Regions from separate parts of the Ensifer sp. PDNC004 genome, predicted to be linked through region 2. Evidence: riboswitches for the same ligand, from Rfam matches in the RefSeq annotation. Region 2 holds a riboswitch; each other region holds the start of a gene.
What was found. Region 2 has a riboswitch for thiamine pyrophosphate ahead of thiB (thiamine ABC transporter substrate binding subunit). Riboswitches for the same ligand answer to the same signal wherever they lie in the genome.
Positions count from the first base shown of each region.

Region 1: it holds a riboswitch for thiamine pyrophosphate, as region 2 does, so the genes downstream of both, thiC (phosphomethylpyrimidine synthase ThiC) here and thiB (thiamine ABC transporter substrate binding subunit) in region 2, are expected to answer to the same signal.
Region 3: it holds a riboswitch for thiamine pyrophosphate, as region 2 does, so the genes downstream of both, thiO (glycine oxidase ThiO) here and thiB (thiamine ABC transporter substrate binding subunit) in region 2, are expected to answer to the same signal.

Region 1 is NZ_CP070352.1:1,403,622-1,409,248, forward strand. Features, by position in the region: gene thiC (phosphomethylpyrimidine synthase ThiC) at 1-1,152, opposite strand, end outside; TPP riboswitch at 1,243-1,371, opposite strand; gene JVX98_RS06210 (sigma-54 dependent transcriptional regulator) at 1,469-2,833, opposite strand; gene JVX98_RS06215 (ATP-binding protein) at 2,837-4,705, opposite strand; gene JVX98_RS06220 (dicarboxylate/amino acid:cation symporter) at 4,934-5,627, shown strand, end outside.
Region 2 is NZ_CP070353.1:3,045,936-3,051,562, reverse strand. Features, by position in the region: gene JVX98_RS23010 (ABC-F family ATP-binding cassette domain-containing protein) at 1-819, opposite strand, end outside; gene JVX98_RS23005 (thiamine diphosphokinase) at 823-1,473, opposite strand; gene JVX98_RS23000 (GNAT family N-acetyltransferase) at 1,558-2,043, opposite strand; TPP riboswitch at 2,177-2,295, shown strand; gene thiB (thiamine ABC transporter substrate binding subunit) at 2,347-3,375, shown strand; gene thiP (thiamine/thiamine pyrophosphate ABC transporter permease ThiP) at 3,383-5,008, shown strand; gene thiQ (thiamine ABC transporter ATP-binding protein) at 5,005-5,627, shown strand, end outside.
Region 3 is NZ_CP070352.1:1,262,915-1,268,541, forward strand. Features, by position in the region: gene JVX98_RS05590 (thiazole synthase) at 1-149, opposite strand, end outside; gene thiS (sulfur carrier protein ThiS) at 153-350, opposite strand; gene thiO (glycine oxidase ThiO) at 347-1,315, opposite strand; TPP riboswitch at 1,479-1,598, opposite strand; gene bioB (biotin synthase BioB) at 2,021-3,037, shown strand; gene JVX98_RS05610 (8-amino-7-oxononanoate synthase) at 3,034-4,179, shown strand; gene bioD (dethiobiotin synthase) at 4,176-4,814, shown strand; gene JVX98_RS05620 (adenosylmethionine--8-amino-7-oxononanoate transaminase) at 4,811-5,627, shown strand, end outside.

The DNA of each region.
Region 1 (5,627 bases), on a different replicon from region 2:
TGCCGCGTCGTTGGCGTCGGCGATCGAGCCCGGGCGCAGGCCGTCGCCGAGCGAGAAGGAGACGTCATAGGCGCGGCAGATGTCGCAGATCTCCTCGAAATGCTCGTAGAGGAAGCTCTCACGATGATGATGCAGACACCACTTGGCCATGATCGAGCCGCCGCGTGACACGATGCCGGTGACGCGGTCGACGGTGAGCGGGATGTAGTGCAGGCGGACGCCGGCATGGATGGTGAAATAGTCGACGCCCTGCTCGGCCTGCTCGATCAGCGTGTCGCGATAGACTTCCCAGGTGAGGTCCTCGGCAATGCCGTTGACCTTTTCCAGCGCCTGGTAGAGCGGTACGGTGCCGATCGGAACCGGCGAGTTGCGGATGATCCATTCGCGGATGTTGTGGATGTTGCGGCCGGTCGAAAGGTCCATGACCGTGTCAGCACCCCAGCGCGTCGCCCAGACCATCTTCTCGACTTCCTCGGCCATCGACGAGGTGACGGCGGAGTTGCCGATATTGGCGTTGATCTTCACCAGGAAGTTCCGGCCGATGATCATCGGTTCGGATTCCGGGTGGTTGATGTTGGCGGGCAGGATCGCCCGGCCGCTGGCGATTTCCTGGCGCACGAATTCCGGCGTCACGTGATCGGGAACGTGGGCGCCGAAGCTTTCGCCGTCGCGGACCTTCGCGCGCGCCGCGTCGCGGCCGAGGTTCTCGCGGATCGCCACGAACTCCATCTCCGGCGTGATGATGCCGGCGCGGGCATAGGCAAGCTGCGTCACTGCCCGGCCACCCGTGGCCTTCAGCGGCGCATGCTGGAACGGGAAGGTCGGTGTCAGCCGGTCGCCGCTCACAAAGCCGTTGTCTTCGGGGCGGACGGTGCGTCCCTCATAGGTCTCGACATCGCCGCGATCGACGATCCAGTTGCGGCGAAGCCGCGGCAGGCCGTCCTCGATGCGGATCTCGGCACCGTCGGCGGTGTACGCGCCGGAGGAGTCATAGACCGTGACCGGTTGCTCGCCCGAGGTCGGGTGCAGAGCAATCTCGCGCATTGGCACGCGGATATCCGGATGAAGAACGCCCGGCTTGTGGATCTTTCGGGAGGCCGGAAGCGGGCCTTGCGTGACCGCGAGGGCTGCGGTTTTGGTGGCAATATTCATGACGAGGCTCCAAGTTTGCGATTGGAGACCCAGTTCTGATGCCGGAAAGATGAAAGACGCTCCGCCAGGTGCTCACCGCACGGAATCCTGGCTTCGATATCTGCACCGTCCCTACGCCAGTATGAACTGGATCAGGTTCAACGGGTCACTGCGCTATAGCCGGCAAGCCGGCCATCCAGCAGAATCTCAGCCCCTTGCGGGACCCCCCTGGTGAATGCCTGGATCATAGCCATCGAACGGCCCGGGTCGTCAAGCGTGAATTCGCGTGTCGACAAAGATGCACCTAGTGCGTGTGTTTTCGGATTCGAATTTGGCGCTAGCGGCCGGCCTTTTCCGGTGCTGTCCGCTCGGCATAGTCGGCGCGGTTGATGCCGTGGCGCTGGAGCTTGTCGTAGAAGGTCTTGCGCGGGATGCCGAGCGCCTCGATCGTCGCCTTGACGTCGCCGCGCTGGGCGCGCAGCGCCTCCTTCAGGATCTCCGCCTCGTAGCGTTCAAGCCGTTCCGGCAGCGCGAATCCGGGCTGTTCGGTAGGCGCAATCGTTTGGCCCAGCGGACCTTCCACACCAAGCGCCACCCGCTCGGCAAAATGCGAGAGTTCACGCACATTGCCCGGCCAGGCATGCGTCACCAGATGCCGTTGTACGGCTGGAGAGATCATCGGCACGTCTCGCTTGAAGCGCTCGGCCGCCCGGGTCAGGAAGTGCGAGAAGAGCAGCGGGATATCGTCACGGCGTTCGCGCAGCGGCGGGATCGACAGCGTCACGACGTTCAATCGGAAGTAGAGGTCTTCGCGGAAGTCGCCGCGCTCCGCCGGATTGCCGAGATCGATCTTGGCAGCCGCGATGACGCGGATATCGACCGGACGAACCTGGTTGGTGCCAAGCGGCGTGATCTCGCGCGCTTCCAGAACGCGCAGCATCTTCACCTGCGTTGCCGGCGGCATCGCCTCGATTTCGTCGAGGAACAGCGTGCCGCCGCTCGCATGCTCGATCCGTCCGATGCGCTTCTTCAAGGCGCCGGTGAAGGCGCCCGGTTCATGGCCGAAGAGTTCGCTTTCGATGACCGTCTCCGGCAGAGCGCCGCAATTCAGCGCCACGAAATTGCCGTTGCGGCGGCGGCTCCAATTGTGAAGCAGGGTCGCCACCACCTCCTTGCCGCTGCCGGTCTCACCGGCGACGAGCACGTCGACATCGGTATCGGCGATGTGCCGGATCGTCTGGCGCAGGCGTTCCATGACCGGCGTCTGGCCGATCAGCGGCAGGCTGTCGCCGGCCGTCTCGGCGGCCCGCTTCAGTGCGCGGTTCTCCATCACGAGCCGGCGTTTTTCCAGAGCGCGATGCACGCTCTGCACCAGCCGGTCGGCGGCGAAGGGTTTTGGGATGAAGTCGTAGACGCCGTCCTGAAGCGCCTGCACCGCCATCGGGATATCGCCGTGGCCGGTCACCAGGATCACCGGCAGGTCTGCGTCGAAGGCTTCGATGCGGCGGAAGAAGGCGAGGCCGTCGATGCCCGGCATGCGGATATCGCTGACGACGATGCCGTCGAAATTGGCATCGAGCGTCTTCAACGCTTCGGCGGCGCTGGCAAACGGGATGACGGTGAGGCCGGCGAGTTCCAGCGTCTGCGTCATCGCCTTGCGCAGATGGGTGTCGTCATCGACGAGATAGACGGTCGGCTGCATCGCTCAGGCCCTCTTCAGGCGAACCGTGAAAACGGTGCCCTTGTCGCTGGTGTCGACGGTGATATCGCCGCCATAATCGGCGACGATCTCCTTGGAGATGGCAAGGCCAAGGCCGAGGCCCTCGTCCTTCGAGGTGTTGAACGGCGTGAACAGATCCTCGCGGATATGCGGGGGAATGCCCGGGCCGTTGTCGGCAACGACGAGCGAAACCGTCCCGGACGGGCTCTCCTCGCAGCGCACGCGGATCTCGGCATCGCCGCGCGCGCCGAGCGCTTCCAGCGCGTTCTGGAGAAGATTGATCAGCACCTGTTCCAGCCGGATGCGGCTGCCGAGCACGCGTAGGCCATTTTCCGGCAGGTCGATGACGATCGCATCCATGCGGCCGGCAAAGCGGCTGCGCAGCAACAGCATCGCCCCTTCGATCACGTCGCGCATCGGCGTCGGTTCGGCGACGAAGCGGCCCTTGCGGGCAAAGCTTCTGAGTTCGTCGGTGATGGTGCCGACCCGGTCGGTCAGTTCAGCGATGCTGACGAGGTTCTCGACCGCGGTCTGCTGCTGGCCGCGATCGAGGAAGGTGCGGGCGTTGTCGGCATAGGCGCGGATGGTCGCGACCGGCTGGTTGATCTCATGGGCGACGCCGGCCGCCACCTGGCCGAGGATCGCCAGCCGGTTCGCCTGGACCAGCTCCTGTTGCACCGCCTGCAGCTTTTCGCCGGTGCGCCGGTGGTCGGCGATCTCGGTTTCGAGATGATCACGGGCAAGGCTGAGGTCATGGGTGCGCTCCGCCACGCGGGTTTCCAGCTCGTCGCGGGCGGCGCGATCGCGCGCTGAGACGAGCGCCAGCGTCTGGCGGCGGCGCAGGAGGAAGGCGGTGAGCGCCAGTAGCGGTGCGAGAAGGGCGAGCGCAATCAGCCGGGCCTCGCGGGTTGCCGCCGAGATCGCGCCATCGAGCGGCGCCAGCTGCTCCAGCCGCCAGCTTGTGGTCGGCACCATGGTTTCGACCCTGAGGAACCGCCGCTCGCTATCGCCGGGCAGGAGCGCGCGCAACTCGCTGGAACCGTCGCTCGTCGGTTCGATGTCGCGGAAGGGCAACGGCAGCAGCGAAGCATCGCCGAACTGCAGGCTGTCGCGGATGGCGGCGACACGATCGCGCGGAATGGTCCTCGTCGTCATGAAGCGCCAGGACGGGAAGCTGGTGATCAGCACGATACCGCGCCGGTCGGTGACGTAGACCGGCTTGCCGGAGGCGAGCCATTCGGCTTCCACGTCGTCGAATTCGAGCTTTGCGACGACGACGCCGATCGGACCGTCGGGACCCTGAACCCGTCGCGAAATGTAGAGACCGGGCCGCTTGCTGACGTTGCCCATGGCGAAATGCTCGGCCTTGCCGTCGCGCATTGCCATGCGGAAATATTCGCGGAAAGCATAGTCGTTGCCGACGAAACTCGTCGGCTCGCGCCAGTTGCTGGCAGCGACGGCAACACCATCGGGGCCGATCACATAGATGACGGCGGCATCCGTGTTGGCCGCCAGCGCCTGCAGCTTCTCGTCCAGCCGCTGCAGCGCCTGTGGGCTGCGGGTCGAAAGGGCCGCCTTCACCTCGACATCGTCGGCCAGCACCAGCGGCGTCGAGCGCTGGCGTTCAAGCACGGCGCGCAACAGCGAGGCCTTCAGATTGGCATCGATCCGGCTTTGGGCATCGACCGTTTCGAGCGCCTGGCTTCGGCCGTATTCGCCGGCGAGCAGGAGCGCGGCGACAAGCAGGGCGACGGCAAGGCCGGCAAAGACCAGCCAGGTGCGCCGCATCGACTGGTCGAGATCTGCCAGATTGAGGGGGGCGGAGAGGGCATCGAACATGGCCCAATTGTGCATTCTTTCGCTCAAGCTTCCAGATGGGCTGTGCGGAAATCCGCTCAACTCTTCGTGCGCGCCAAGCCGCCCGCACAAAACATCCTCATCAATTCAAAGGGTTGGTTACTGCCGCGGCGAACTGGCACGGCCGTTGCAAATGACATCCACATGACAGCCCGCGCTGTCGCGCATCGGAATTTGACCCGGGAGGCCCGGCATGACGCCGGACTGGGTGCAGTGGAGGATCTCATGATTATCGAACAGTCCGCGGAACCGCGCGGCAAGACACCTTTCTATCGCCATCTCTATGTCCAGGTGCTGGCGGCGATCGCCGCCGGTATTCTGCTCGGCCATTTCTATCCGTCGCTCGGCACGGAACTGAAGCCCCTCGGCGACGCCTTCATCCGTCTCGTCAAGATGATCATCGCGCCAGTCATCTTCCTGACGGTCGCGACCGGCATTGCCGGCATGACCGATCTTGCCAAGGTCGGCCGCGTCGCCGGCAAGGCGATGATCTACTTCCTGACGTTTTCGACGCTGGCGCTGATCATCGGCCTGATCGTCGCCAATGTCGTCCAGCCGGGCGCCGGCATGCACATCGATCCGGCTTCGCTCGACGTCAAGGCCGTGACGACCTATGCCGAGAAGGCGCATGAGCAGACGATCACCGGCTTCCTGATGGGCATCATCCCGACGACGCTGGTCGGCGCCTTCGCCGATGGCGACATCCTGCAGGTGCTGTTCATTTCCGTGCTCTTCGGCCTGTCGCTCGCCATGGTCGGCAAGAAGGCCGAGCCGGTCGTCGACTTCCTGCATGCGCTGACGCTGCCGGTGTTCAAGCTCGTCGGCATCCTGATGAAGGCCGCCCCGATCGGCGCCTTCGGTGCGATGGCCTTCACCATCGGCAAGTACGGCGTCGGCTCGATCGCCAACCTCGCGATGC
Region 2 (5,627 bases):
GGCGGCCGTCGCCTGCACGGTGCCCTGCGGCCCCTTGTGGCCGCGATAGGTCGCCCGCATGGTCTGCAGCTCGCCAAGGCGACGCATGTTGCGCTTGCGCCGCGCGGTCACGCCGTAGCGCAGCCAATGCTCTTCGCGTTCGATCGCCTTGCCGAGCTTGTGCTGTTCCAGTTCTTCCGCCTCTAGCACTTCATCACGCCAGGCCTCGAAATGAGCGAAGCCACGGTCAAGGCGGCGCGACTGGCCGCGGTCGAGCCAGACGGTGGCGGTCGAGACCTTTTCCAGGAAGCGCCGGTCGTGCGAGATCAGCACCAGCGCCGAACGGCTGCGGATCAGTTCGTCTTCCAGCCATTCGATCGTCGGCAGGTCGAGATGGTTGGTCGGCTCGTCGAGCAAAAGGATGTCCGGCTCCGGCGCCATGACGCGGGCAAGTGCTGCGCGACGCGCCTCGCCGCCAGAAAGGCGCTTCGGGTCTTCTTCGCCGGTCAGACCCAGGTGTTGCAGCAGGTAGGCGACGCGATAGGGATCGTCGCTCGGGCCGAGGCCCGCCTCGGCATAGGCCTGCACCGTGTCGTAACCGTCGAAGTCCGGCGCCTGGTGCAGATAGCGGATGGTCGCCGAGGGATGGCGGAACACTTCGCCCGACTGCGCCTCTGCAAGGCCCGCGGCGATCTTCATCAGCGTCGATTTGCCCGAGCCGTTGCGGCCGACCAGGCAGATCTTGTCGCCCGGCTCCACTTGAAAATTGGCGCCGGCAAGCAGCGGCGTGCCGCCAAAGGTGAGGAAGATATCGTCGAGTTTCAGAATGGGAGGCGCCAAGGCTCAGGCTCCGGAAAGATCATAGGGGCGGGCAAGCACCAGGGCGCGGCCGCTCTTGAGAGTGAAGCGAAGGGGACCCTCCGCAACGTTGGAAACGGTTCGGGACGAACCGAACGGCAGGGTGAAATCGTCAAGCGGGTAGCGCGCATTGACGATCGAAAGGCCGGTAAGCTCGGTCAGACCCAGCACCGAGAAGAGGCAGCCCTTGGGCAGGTCGACTTCGAGCGGGCCGGCCAGCAGTGGATAGGCCTCTTCCTCGCCCGACGTCATCAACACCGAAAGCCCGCGCTCGGCAAGGGCGACGGCATGAAGCAGATGCATGAACGCATGATCACTGCGGGTGCCGCCGAGCGCGCCGGCGAAGATCAGGCGATCGGCCCCGCGCGACAGCGCCGCCTCGACCGCGATCTCGCCATCCGTCGCGGCCTTTGCCGCCGGATAGGGCTCGCGCGGGACCGACGCGTAGTCCGCAAGAAGGGCTTCCTCGGTCGAATCGAAATCACCGACCCAGACATCGGGCACGATGCCGAGCAGCCGCGCATGGCGCATGCCGCCATCAGCCGCGATGAAGCGACTTGCGGCCAGTTGGTGAGCCAGCCGGTCGGTCAGCGAAAGGGCGCCGCCAAGCAGAATGGTGAAGGTCGATCGAGCCATGGCAAAGCCCATAGCGCAAAGGACCGCCGAAGGAAAACGAAGAAAACCGTCGGGCGACCGGTTCTCGGTATTTTGGTCAGACCGTCAATGCCCCTCGGGCACCGGATCGGGGAACAGCATGCCGGCATAAATGCCGGGGGTCGAATCCGGGATCTCGACAGCCCCGGCCACCCGCTCGTAGAACTTCGCGGGCCCGACACCGCCGATAATCGCATAGCCGTAGCCGGCCGCGCGCATGGCCGTCAGGCTTGCAAGCAGCAGCGCCTCGCCGATCCCCTGCCCGCGCATGCCTTCGTCGACACCGGTCGGACCGAAAAAGCCGAGCGCCGTCACGTCGTGGCAGGAAAAGCCGACGATCTTTTCGTCATGGACTGCGACATGCATGCGTGTCGGGGTCGAGGAAAAGGCGGCTTCCGCCTCGCCCGCCCATCCGGCGCCAAAGGTCTTTTCGATCCAGGACACGACCAGGCGGCGCTCCGGCGCCATGGCGCGGCGAATGCTGATGCCAGGATCAAGCTTCGACTGAGGCTCAGCCGGCAGGGCATAAAGTCGAACGAGCATATCGGGCATGACATTTCCTCCTCGCTGCCGTTGTGTAGCGCAGTTGGCGGCTTACGCAAACATGCGCCGTTGTGCCGGCCAGGCGCCCTTGCTTCCTCGCAAACATCGCTTGCCTTGGGGCCTTGGCAGCGGTAAATCTCTTGCCGCTCTAACGGGGTGCCTCCCGACCGCATGGCGGCCGGAGGCTGAGAGGCGTAAAAACGCCAACCCGCGGAACCTGATCCGGCTCATACCGGCGGAGGGATTAGACGCGATCGGATCGATACGCCCTTTTCCCATGCAACAACGAACTTTGGGAGAGAGGTCCTCGCCATGTCCAATTCATCGCAACTCAAACTCTTTAGCCGGCTAGCCCTTGCGGCCGCCGCAAGCCTCGTTTTTTCCGGCGTCGCGACCGCGGCCGACACGACGCTGACGGTCTTTACCTATGAGAGCTTCATCACCGAATGGGGACCGGGCGCCAAGGTTGCGGAAGCCTTCGAGAAGACCTGCGAGTGCAAGGTCAACTACGTCGGCGTCGCCGACGGCGTCGAGCTTCTCACCCGCCTGAAGCTCGAAGGCGCGGCTTCCAAGGCCGACATCGTGCTCGGCCTCGACACCAACCTCGTGGCCGAAGCCAAGGCGACCGGCTTCTTCGCGCCGCACGGCATCGAGGCAACCGGCGTCACCGTGCCCGGCAACTTCTCCGACGACACCTTCCTGCCCTATGACTACGGCCACTTCGCCGTCGTCTACGATACCGAGACGCTGAAGACGCCACCGAAGAGCCTCAAGGAACTGGTCGAAGGTGACCCGTCACAAAAGATCGTCATCGAGGATCCGCGCACGTCGACGCCGGGCCTCGGCCTGCTCCTCTGGGTCAAGGCCGTCTATGGCGACGAGGCGGGTGCCGCCTGGGCGAAGCTGAAGGACCGCGTCCTGACCGTCACTCCCGGCTGGTCGGAAGCCTATGGCCTCTTCACCAAGGGCGAGGCGCCGATGGTGCTGTCCTACACCACGTCGCCGGCCTACCACATGGTCGCGGAAAACACCGAGCGCTATCAGGCGGCTGCCTTCTCCGAAGGCCACTACATCCAGATCGAAGTCGCCGGCATGACCAAGAACGCCAAGGAGCCGGAACTGGCAAAGCAGTTCCTCGCCTTCATGACCGGTCCGGACTTCCAGTCGATCATCCCGACGACCAACTGGATGATGCCGGTCGCAGCGACCAAGGAGCCGCTGCCGGACGCCTTCAACAAGCTGGTCAAGCCGGAGAACACCTTCCTCCTGCCTTCGGAGGAGGTCGCCAAGAACCGCAAGGCCTGGATCGACGAATGGCTCGCCGCCATGAGCAAGAACTGAGGCCGGATTGTTCGCACTGCGCGAAAATCGCATGACAGTGGTCGCCGGGGCAGCCTGCCTCGGCGCCTTCGTGCTTTTCGTCGGCCTGGCGATCGTCGCCTTGCTGAGCCAGACGGGCGGCGCGAGCGATGACGCGCTGTTCGACGCCTATATCTGGCGCGTCACCCGCTTCACCCTGCTGCAGGCGACACTCTCGACGCTGCTGTCGGTTCTCTTTGCCATCCCGGTCGCCCGGGCGCTGGCGCGACGGCCGCAGTTTCCCGGCCGCATCTGGCTCTTGCGCCTGATGGCGTTGCCGCTCGGCCTGCCCGTTCTCGTCGGCGCACTCGGCTTGATCGAGATCTGGGGGCGCCAGGGCTTCCTCAATTCCGGCCTGCGCTGGCTCGGCCTCGCGCAGCCCGTCAGCATCTACGGCCTGTTCGGCATCCTGCTCGCCCACGTCTTCTTCAACATGCCGCTTGCGGCGCGCCTCTTCCTGGCCGGGCTCGAGCGCATCCCCGCCGAGTATTGGCGCAGCGCCGCCAATCTCGGCATGCCGTCGCGAGCACTCTTCCGTTTCATCGAATGGCCGGTCCTGCGCGGCCTCCTTCCAGGTGCCGCCGGCCTCGTCTTCATGCTCTGTGCCACCAGCTTCACCCTCGTGTTGACGCTTGGCGGCGGGCCTGCGGCCAGCACAATCGAAGTGGCAATCTACCAGGCGCTGCGCTTCGACTTCGATCCGCCGCGCGCCATCGCGCTATCGGCCCTGCAGATCGCCATGACCGGCCTGCTGCTGTTCCTGCTTCGTTATCTGGCGACCGAGCCGGAAGAGGGCATGACCGGTGGCCGCACCGTGCGCCGCTTCGATGGCGCGTCCAGGATCGCGCGCCTGAGTGATGGCGCCTGGATCGCCCTTGCCTTTCTGTTTCTTGGCGCACCGCTGATCGCCGTCCTCACCTCCGGCCTCGAAGCCGATCTGCTGAAGCTCGCGCGCGACCCGGCGGTGCACCGGGCGCTGCTGACCAGCGCGGCAATCGCGCTCGCGTCGGCCCTCGCCTCCGTCACCATGGCGGCCGTGATGATCCGCGCAGCCGCGACCGTCACCGCGCCGCGTCACGCGACGTCGCTCGCCCGCGGCTTTGCCGGCGCCATCGGCGCCAGCACCTCGCTGATCCTGCTGGTGCCGCCCGTGGTGCTCGGCGCCGGCTGGTTCCTTCTGCTGCGTCCCTTCGGCGATGTCGCGCGTTTTGCGCCCTTTATCGTCGTGGCGATCAATGCGCTGATGGCGCTTCCCTTCGTCCACCGCATCCTCGCGCCGGCAATGGCGACCCATGCGGCGCGGTCGGAACGGCTGACGGCAAGCCTTGGCATCCGTGGCTTTGATCGCCTGCGATGGATCGACTTTCCGGCGCTGCGCAAGCCGCTGCTGATGGCACTTTCCTTCGCCATGGCGCTGTCGCTCGGCGACCTCGGCGCCGTCGCCCTCTTCGGCAGCCAGGACATGGTGACGCTGCCCTGGCTGCTCTATAGCCGCATGGGCAGCTACCGCACCGCCGACGCCGCCGGTCTCGCCCTTTTCCTCGGGCTTCTGTGCCTGATCTTCACCATCCTCGGCACGGCGAATGACAGCCGGCCGGAAAGACGCAAAGCATGACCCACCCCGTTCCCGCGATAGAGCTGCGCGATGTCGAGGTCCGTTTCGAAACGGCCGCGCTCACCTTCGATTGCACGATTGCCACCGGTGGCATCGTCGCCGTCGCCGGTGCGTCGGGCTCCGGCAAGTCGACGCTGCTCCACATCATTGCCGGGTTCGAGGACCCCGATCGCGGCGAGGTCCGCATTCTCGGCGAGAACGTGGCCGATCGGGCGCCGTCGGAACGGCCGGTCTCGATGATCTTCCAGGACAACAACCTTTTCGCCCATCTCGACGTCGCGACCAATATCGGCCTCGGCATCGACCCGGCGCTTCGATTGACCGCGACCGATCGCGACAAGATCGAAGACGCGCTCCGCCGCGTCGGGCTCGAAGGCTTCGGGAAAAGGCTGCCGCCGACGCTTTCCGGCGGCGAACGCCAGCGGGTTGCCCTTGCCCGGGCGCTTGTGCGAAAGCGCCCGCTGCTGTTGCTCGACGAACCCTTCGCGGCGCTTGATCCCGGCATGCGCGCCGGCATGCGCACACTCCTGCGCGAACTGCACGCGGAGGAAGGCAACACGATCCTGATGATCACACACCATCCCGAAGACGTGAAAGCCCTGGCCGACAGCGTGCTTTT
Region 3 (5,627 bases), on a different replicon from region 2:
CGGCCTCCGGCGGTTTCGCGCCGAAGCGAGACCGTGACGATCTCGGTGCCCGAGGATCGCACCGCATCTTCGAGCACGGCGGGGGAGGGATAGCGGGCGGTGCCGAGAAGCAGTCTCGAGCGCAGGTCCTGTCCATAAAGCGTCAGCATGTCTCAGCCTCCTTTCATCGGCGAGAGAATTTCGATGCGGTCCCGGTCGCAAAGCGCATGACCCGAACGGTCGGCCCGGTGCACCAGTTCGCCGTTGACGGCAGTGGCGAGCCAATCGCCTTCGAAGTCGAGCGCAGCCAGAAGCTCGGCGAGGGTGGCGACGGCGAGGTCGTGATCCTCGCCATTGACGGTCAGTCTCATGCGGCATCTCCCTTCAGGTCCTGCACAAGGGCAAGGTCGGCTGCTTCGGCCGCCAGGGCCGGCGAAAGCAGGAAGCCATGGCGGTAAAGTCCGTTGATCGTGATGGTCTGCCCGGCGCGCAGGGCACGCGGCAGGTTGTCGGCGAAGGCGGGGCGGACACCGGCGCCGGTCTCGACGAGGCGCGCTTCGCCGAAGGCCGGATGCAGCGCATAGGCGGCGTTCAGCAGTTCCATGAGCGAACGAGCGGTGATCGGTCCGCCATCATCCGTCTCGATCATCGTCGCCCCGCACATGAAGAGGCCGCCGCGCGGCACGATATAGAGCGGGATGCGCGGATGAATGAGCCTGACGGGCCGCGACAGCTCCACGTCGCTTGTCTCAAGATAGAGCATTTCGCCGCGCACGCCGCGCAGGCCGGGCGTGTCACCGGTGCCTGCCGCACCCGTGCAGTCGGCGACGAGATCGTGCTGTCCGTTGTCGCTCGCCTCGGTGACGAAGGCGATGCCGCGATCGACAAGCTTCTGCCGCAGCCGGGCGAGCGCCCGGCGCGGGTCGAGATGCGCCTCGCCCGGAAAGAACAAAGCCTCCCGGAAGCGCCCGGCAAGTGCCGGTTCCAGCCGTTCGATCGCGGCAGCATCGAGCCATTCGTAGCCGGAGGTGCGCGAGGCGAAGCGCCTGAGTTCGCCGGCGTCCCGTGGCGGGGCGACGACCAGCGTACCGTTGCGGGAAACTTCGCCTGGCAGGACGTCGTCCCACCAGTCGATGGCGCCGATGCCCTTCGTCAGCACCGCCTCTTCGGCGCTTTCGCGCTCGCACCAGGGCGCCAGCATGCCGCCGGCAAACCAGGATGCCGCACCGGCAAAGCCTGGCTTACGCTCGACGACCGTCACCGCGACACCGCGGGCGCTGAGTTCATGGGCCAGACAGAGCCCTGCGACGCCGGCACCTTTCAGGAGGACCCGCATCGCTCAGCGCTCCCGTGCGGCGCGGACGGGCCGTCGTAGGCAACGAAGCGGGATGGTGTTGGCGGTGTGCATGCCGAGGCTCCAAAGGTGGAGACCCAGTTCAGGAGCGGGGGAGGGGAAGGACGCCTTGCCGATTGATCCGTCACGTGAGCGCGACGTTTGCGGCAGCGAGTCTGCACCGTCCCTACGCCAGTATGAACTGGATCAGGTTCAACGGGTCACTGCGCCGCGCAACCGCATAGCAGAATCTCAGCCCCTTGGCGGGACACCCCTGGTGAATGCTCCAAGCTGACCGCTCGGGGCCGTTTTTGTCAAGAGCCAGCATTCGTGCTGACTGTGATCTGACTGCCGAAAAAATTATCTATAATTTTGCTGCGAGAAAGCGGAGGTGTCGGTGGCGTGATGGAAGGAAGGGTGTTGGCCGACCGGAGTGGAGCTTGGAGTGCCGGGAAAGTCCGGAGTCGTAACGGTTTCGTTGGTGGACGTGCGAGATTTCCGGGCTGACGCGAGAGTGATTGATTGTCGGTTCTTGCCCTCTGTCGACGGCGTCCGGACCCTCATGTGATCCGAAGATACAACCTGAAGAATATAAGATGTAAGAATTTCTCCGCTTGGGTGCTTGCGAATTCCCGCGTCCGTCAAAATTATAGATAATATTGGATTCTATCTATTTTACGATCGCGACGACCTGGAGGACAAGCTGAAATGCTGGACGAAAACCGACCGACTGGTGCTGATTTGATCCCGGGCGACGCGGCCCAATCCCGCTGGGCCCGGCCGGAAGCGGAGAAAATCTATAATCTGCCGTTCAACGATCTGCTCTACCGCGCCCACACCGTCCACCGTGCGCAGTTCGATCCCAACGCCGTTCAGATGAGCCGGCTGCTCTCTATCAAGACCGGCGGCTGCGCTGAGGATTGCGGCTACTGCAGCCAGTCCGCTCACTACCCGACCGGGCTCAAGGCATCGAAGCTGATGGAGGTCGAGCGTGTGCTTGCCGAGGCGCGCAAGGCGCGCGACGGCGGCGCGACCCGCTATTGCATGGGGGCCGCGTGGCGCAGTCCGAAGGACCGCGACATGGATGCCATCGTCGCCATGGTCGGCGGGGTGCGGGCGCTCGGCATGGAAACCTGTATGACGCTCGGCATGCTGACGCCGGCCCAGTCTGCGCGGCTCGCCGAGGCCGGGCTCGACTACTACAACCACAATGTCGATACGTCCGAACTCTTCTATAGCGAGATCATCACCACCCGCAGCTTTGCCGACCGGCTGGAGACGCTCGCCAATGTCCGCGACGCCGGCATCAAGGTCTGCGCCGGCGGCATCCTCGGCATGGGCGAAACCGCTGACGACCGGATCTCGATGCTGGTAACGCTCGCCAACCTGCCGGTGCCGCCCGAAAGCGTGCCGATCAACATGCTGATCCCGATCCCGGGTTCGAAGCTGGCCGATGCGGCACCCGTCGATCCGATCGATTTCGTCCGCACCATCGCGCTTGCCCGCATCCTGATGCCGCAATCGAATGTCCGGCTTTCGGCCGGGCGCACCGACATGAGCGACGAGACGCAGGCGCTCTGTTTCTTCGCCGGCGCCAATTCTATTTTCGTCGGCGAAACCCTGCTGACCGCCGACAATCCCGGCGAGGACCATGATGCAGCACTCTTCCGGCGGCTGGGGTTGAAGCCGATGGCTCCACCGGCAAGGCAGGACGCGGCGGAATGACCGCGGGTCTGTTTGCGCGCCATGAGAAGACGCTGGAGGGCCTCGAACGCAAGGGCCGCCGGCGCGCTCTTGCCCCCGCTGGCGGAGTGGATTTCACCTCGAACGACTACCTGGCGCTCGCCGCCTCGCCGCGGCTGAAGGCAGCGATAACGGCCGCCATCGCGCGCGGCGTGCCTGTCGGCTCCGGCGGCTCAAGGCTGTTGCGCGGCAATCACGAAGAACACGAGGCGCTGGAGACGGAAGCGGCCGCCTTCTTCGGCGCCGAACGGATGCTCTTCTTCGGCAGCGGCTATGCCGCCAATGCTGCCATGTTTTCGACGCTGCCGCAGCGTGACGATCTCATCGTCCACGATGCCCTGATCCATGCGAGCGCTCACGAAGGCATCGCCGCAAGCAAGGCCGATGCGGTGGCAGCAGTGCACAACGATGTCGGCGCCTTTGCCGATGCCATCGAAAAATGGCGCCGCGCCGGCGGCACAGGGCGCCCGTGGATTGCCGTCGAAAGCCTCTATTCGATGGATGGCGATCGCGCGCCGCTTGCCGACCTCCTCGCGCTTGCCGCGCAGCATGACGGCTTTCTCGTCGTCGACGAGGCGCACGCGACCGGCGTCTTCGGACGGGAAGGTCGCGGTCTGGCGGCGGAACTGGAGGGTCGTGAGAATGTCGTCGTGCTGCACACCTGCGGCAAGGCGCTCGGTGTTTCCGGCGCGCTGGTCGGGGCGGGCGCCCTCCTTTGCGACTATCTCGTCAACCGCGCCCGCAACTTCATCTATTCGACCGCGCCTTCGCCGCTCGTCGCGGCCGCGGTGCGTGAAGCGCTCGCAGCCCTCGTCGACGAGCCGGAACGCCGCGCCGCATTCGACGGCCTGAGGTCTTTCGCCAACCGGGCGCTTGTCGAGACGCTCGGCATCGAAGGCAGCGGCTCGCAAATCCTGCCCATCCCGATCGGCGACAACGGCCGAGCGCTCCGCATCGCCGCCCGCATGCGCGCCGAGGGTTACGATATCAGGGCAATCCGCCCGCCGACGGTGCCGGAAGGCACCGCGCGTCTTCGGATCGCCATCACGCTCAACGTCGACCAGCCTGCAGTCGTGCGGATGCTGCAGCAGTTGAAGATCGCGATCGCCAAGGAGCGGCCATGAAGACCCGTATCGTGGTCACCGGTACCGATACCGGCATCGGCAAGACCATCTTTTCCGCAGCCCTCACCGACGCGCTCGAAGGCTGCTACTGGAAGCCTGTGCAGTCAGGTCTCGACGAAGAAACCGACAGCGAAACCGTCGCCCTGCTTGGCCGGTTGTCGGCCGACCGCATCCTGCCTGAGGCCTACAGGCTCGCGACGCCGGCCTCGCCGCACCTGTCGGCGCGGATCGACGGCGTCACCATCGCTCCGGAACATCTGTCCCCGCCCGCGGTGGACCGATCGCTGGTGATCGAGGGCGCAGGCGGGCTTCTGGTGCCGCTGACGGAGCGCATGGTCTTTGCGTCTGTCTTGGCGCGCTGGCAGATCCCGGTGGTTCTCTGCGCGCGCACCGGGCTCGGCACGATCAACCACACCCTGTTGTCGCTCGAAGCGCTGCGTCGCCGCGCCATTCCCGTTCTTGGCGTCGCCTTCATCGGCGACGCGCAGGAGGACAGCGAAGCGGTCATATCCGAACTTGGCGCCGTGCGGCGTCTCGGCCGGCTGCCGCGACTCGATCCGCTGACGCCCGACCGCCTGCGCCGCGCCTTCGCTGAAAATTTCAACATCGCCGATTTCCTGGAGGTGCCGGCATGAGAAACTCCGCCGTCTGGTATCCCTTCACCCAGCATGCGCTGGAATCGGCGATGCGCCGCATCGTCGGCACCGAGGGTGCCTATCTCGTCGACGAGGACGGCGCGTCGATCCTCGACGCGATTTCGTCCTGGTGGGTCATCACTCACGGCCACCGTCACCCCACCATCATGGAGGCGATCCGCAGGGCCACGGAGACGTACGACCAGATCATCTTCGCCGAATACACCCACGCGCCGGCCGAGGAACTCGCGCGCGGGCTGATCGAGATCGCGCCGCCCGGGCTCTCCCATGTGTTTTATTCCGACAGTGGTTCGACCGCAGTCGAGGTCGCGCTGAAAATGGCGCTCGGTTTCTTCCACAACAGCGGCCAGCCGCGGAGCCGCATCTGTGTGCTGGAGCATGGCTATCACGGCGACACGATCGGCACGATGTCGGCCGGCGAAAGAGGCGTCTTCAATGCCGCCTACGCGCCGCTGCTTTTCGCCGTCGATCGCCTGCCTTTTCCGGAGCCGGGCCGGGAGCAGGCAACGCTCGACGCCTTCGAACGGGCTTGCGCCTCCGGCGAGGTTGCCGCCCTGTTGATCGAGCCCCTGCTGCTTGGCGCCGGTGGCATGAAGACCTATCCGGCTTCCGTGCTGTCCGAGCTGAAACGCATTGCCGAACGGCATGGCAGCCTGCTGATCGCCGACGAGGTGATGACCGGTTGGGGGCGGACGGGCAGCCTGTTTGCCTGCGAGCAGGCCGGGATCACGCCGGATATTCTCTGCACCTCGAAGGGGCTGACCGGAGGCGCGCTTCCTCTGGCCGCGACGC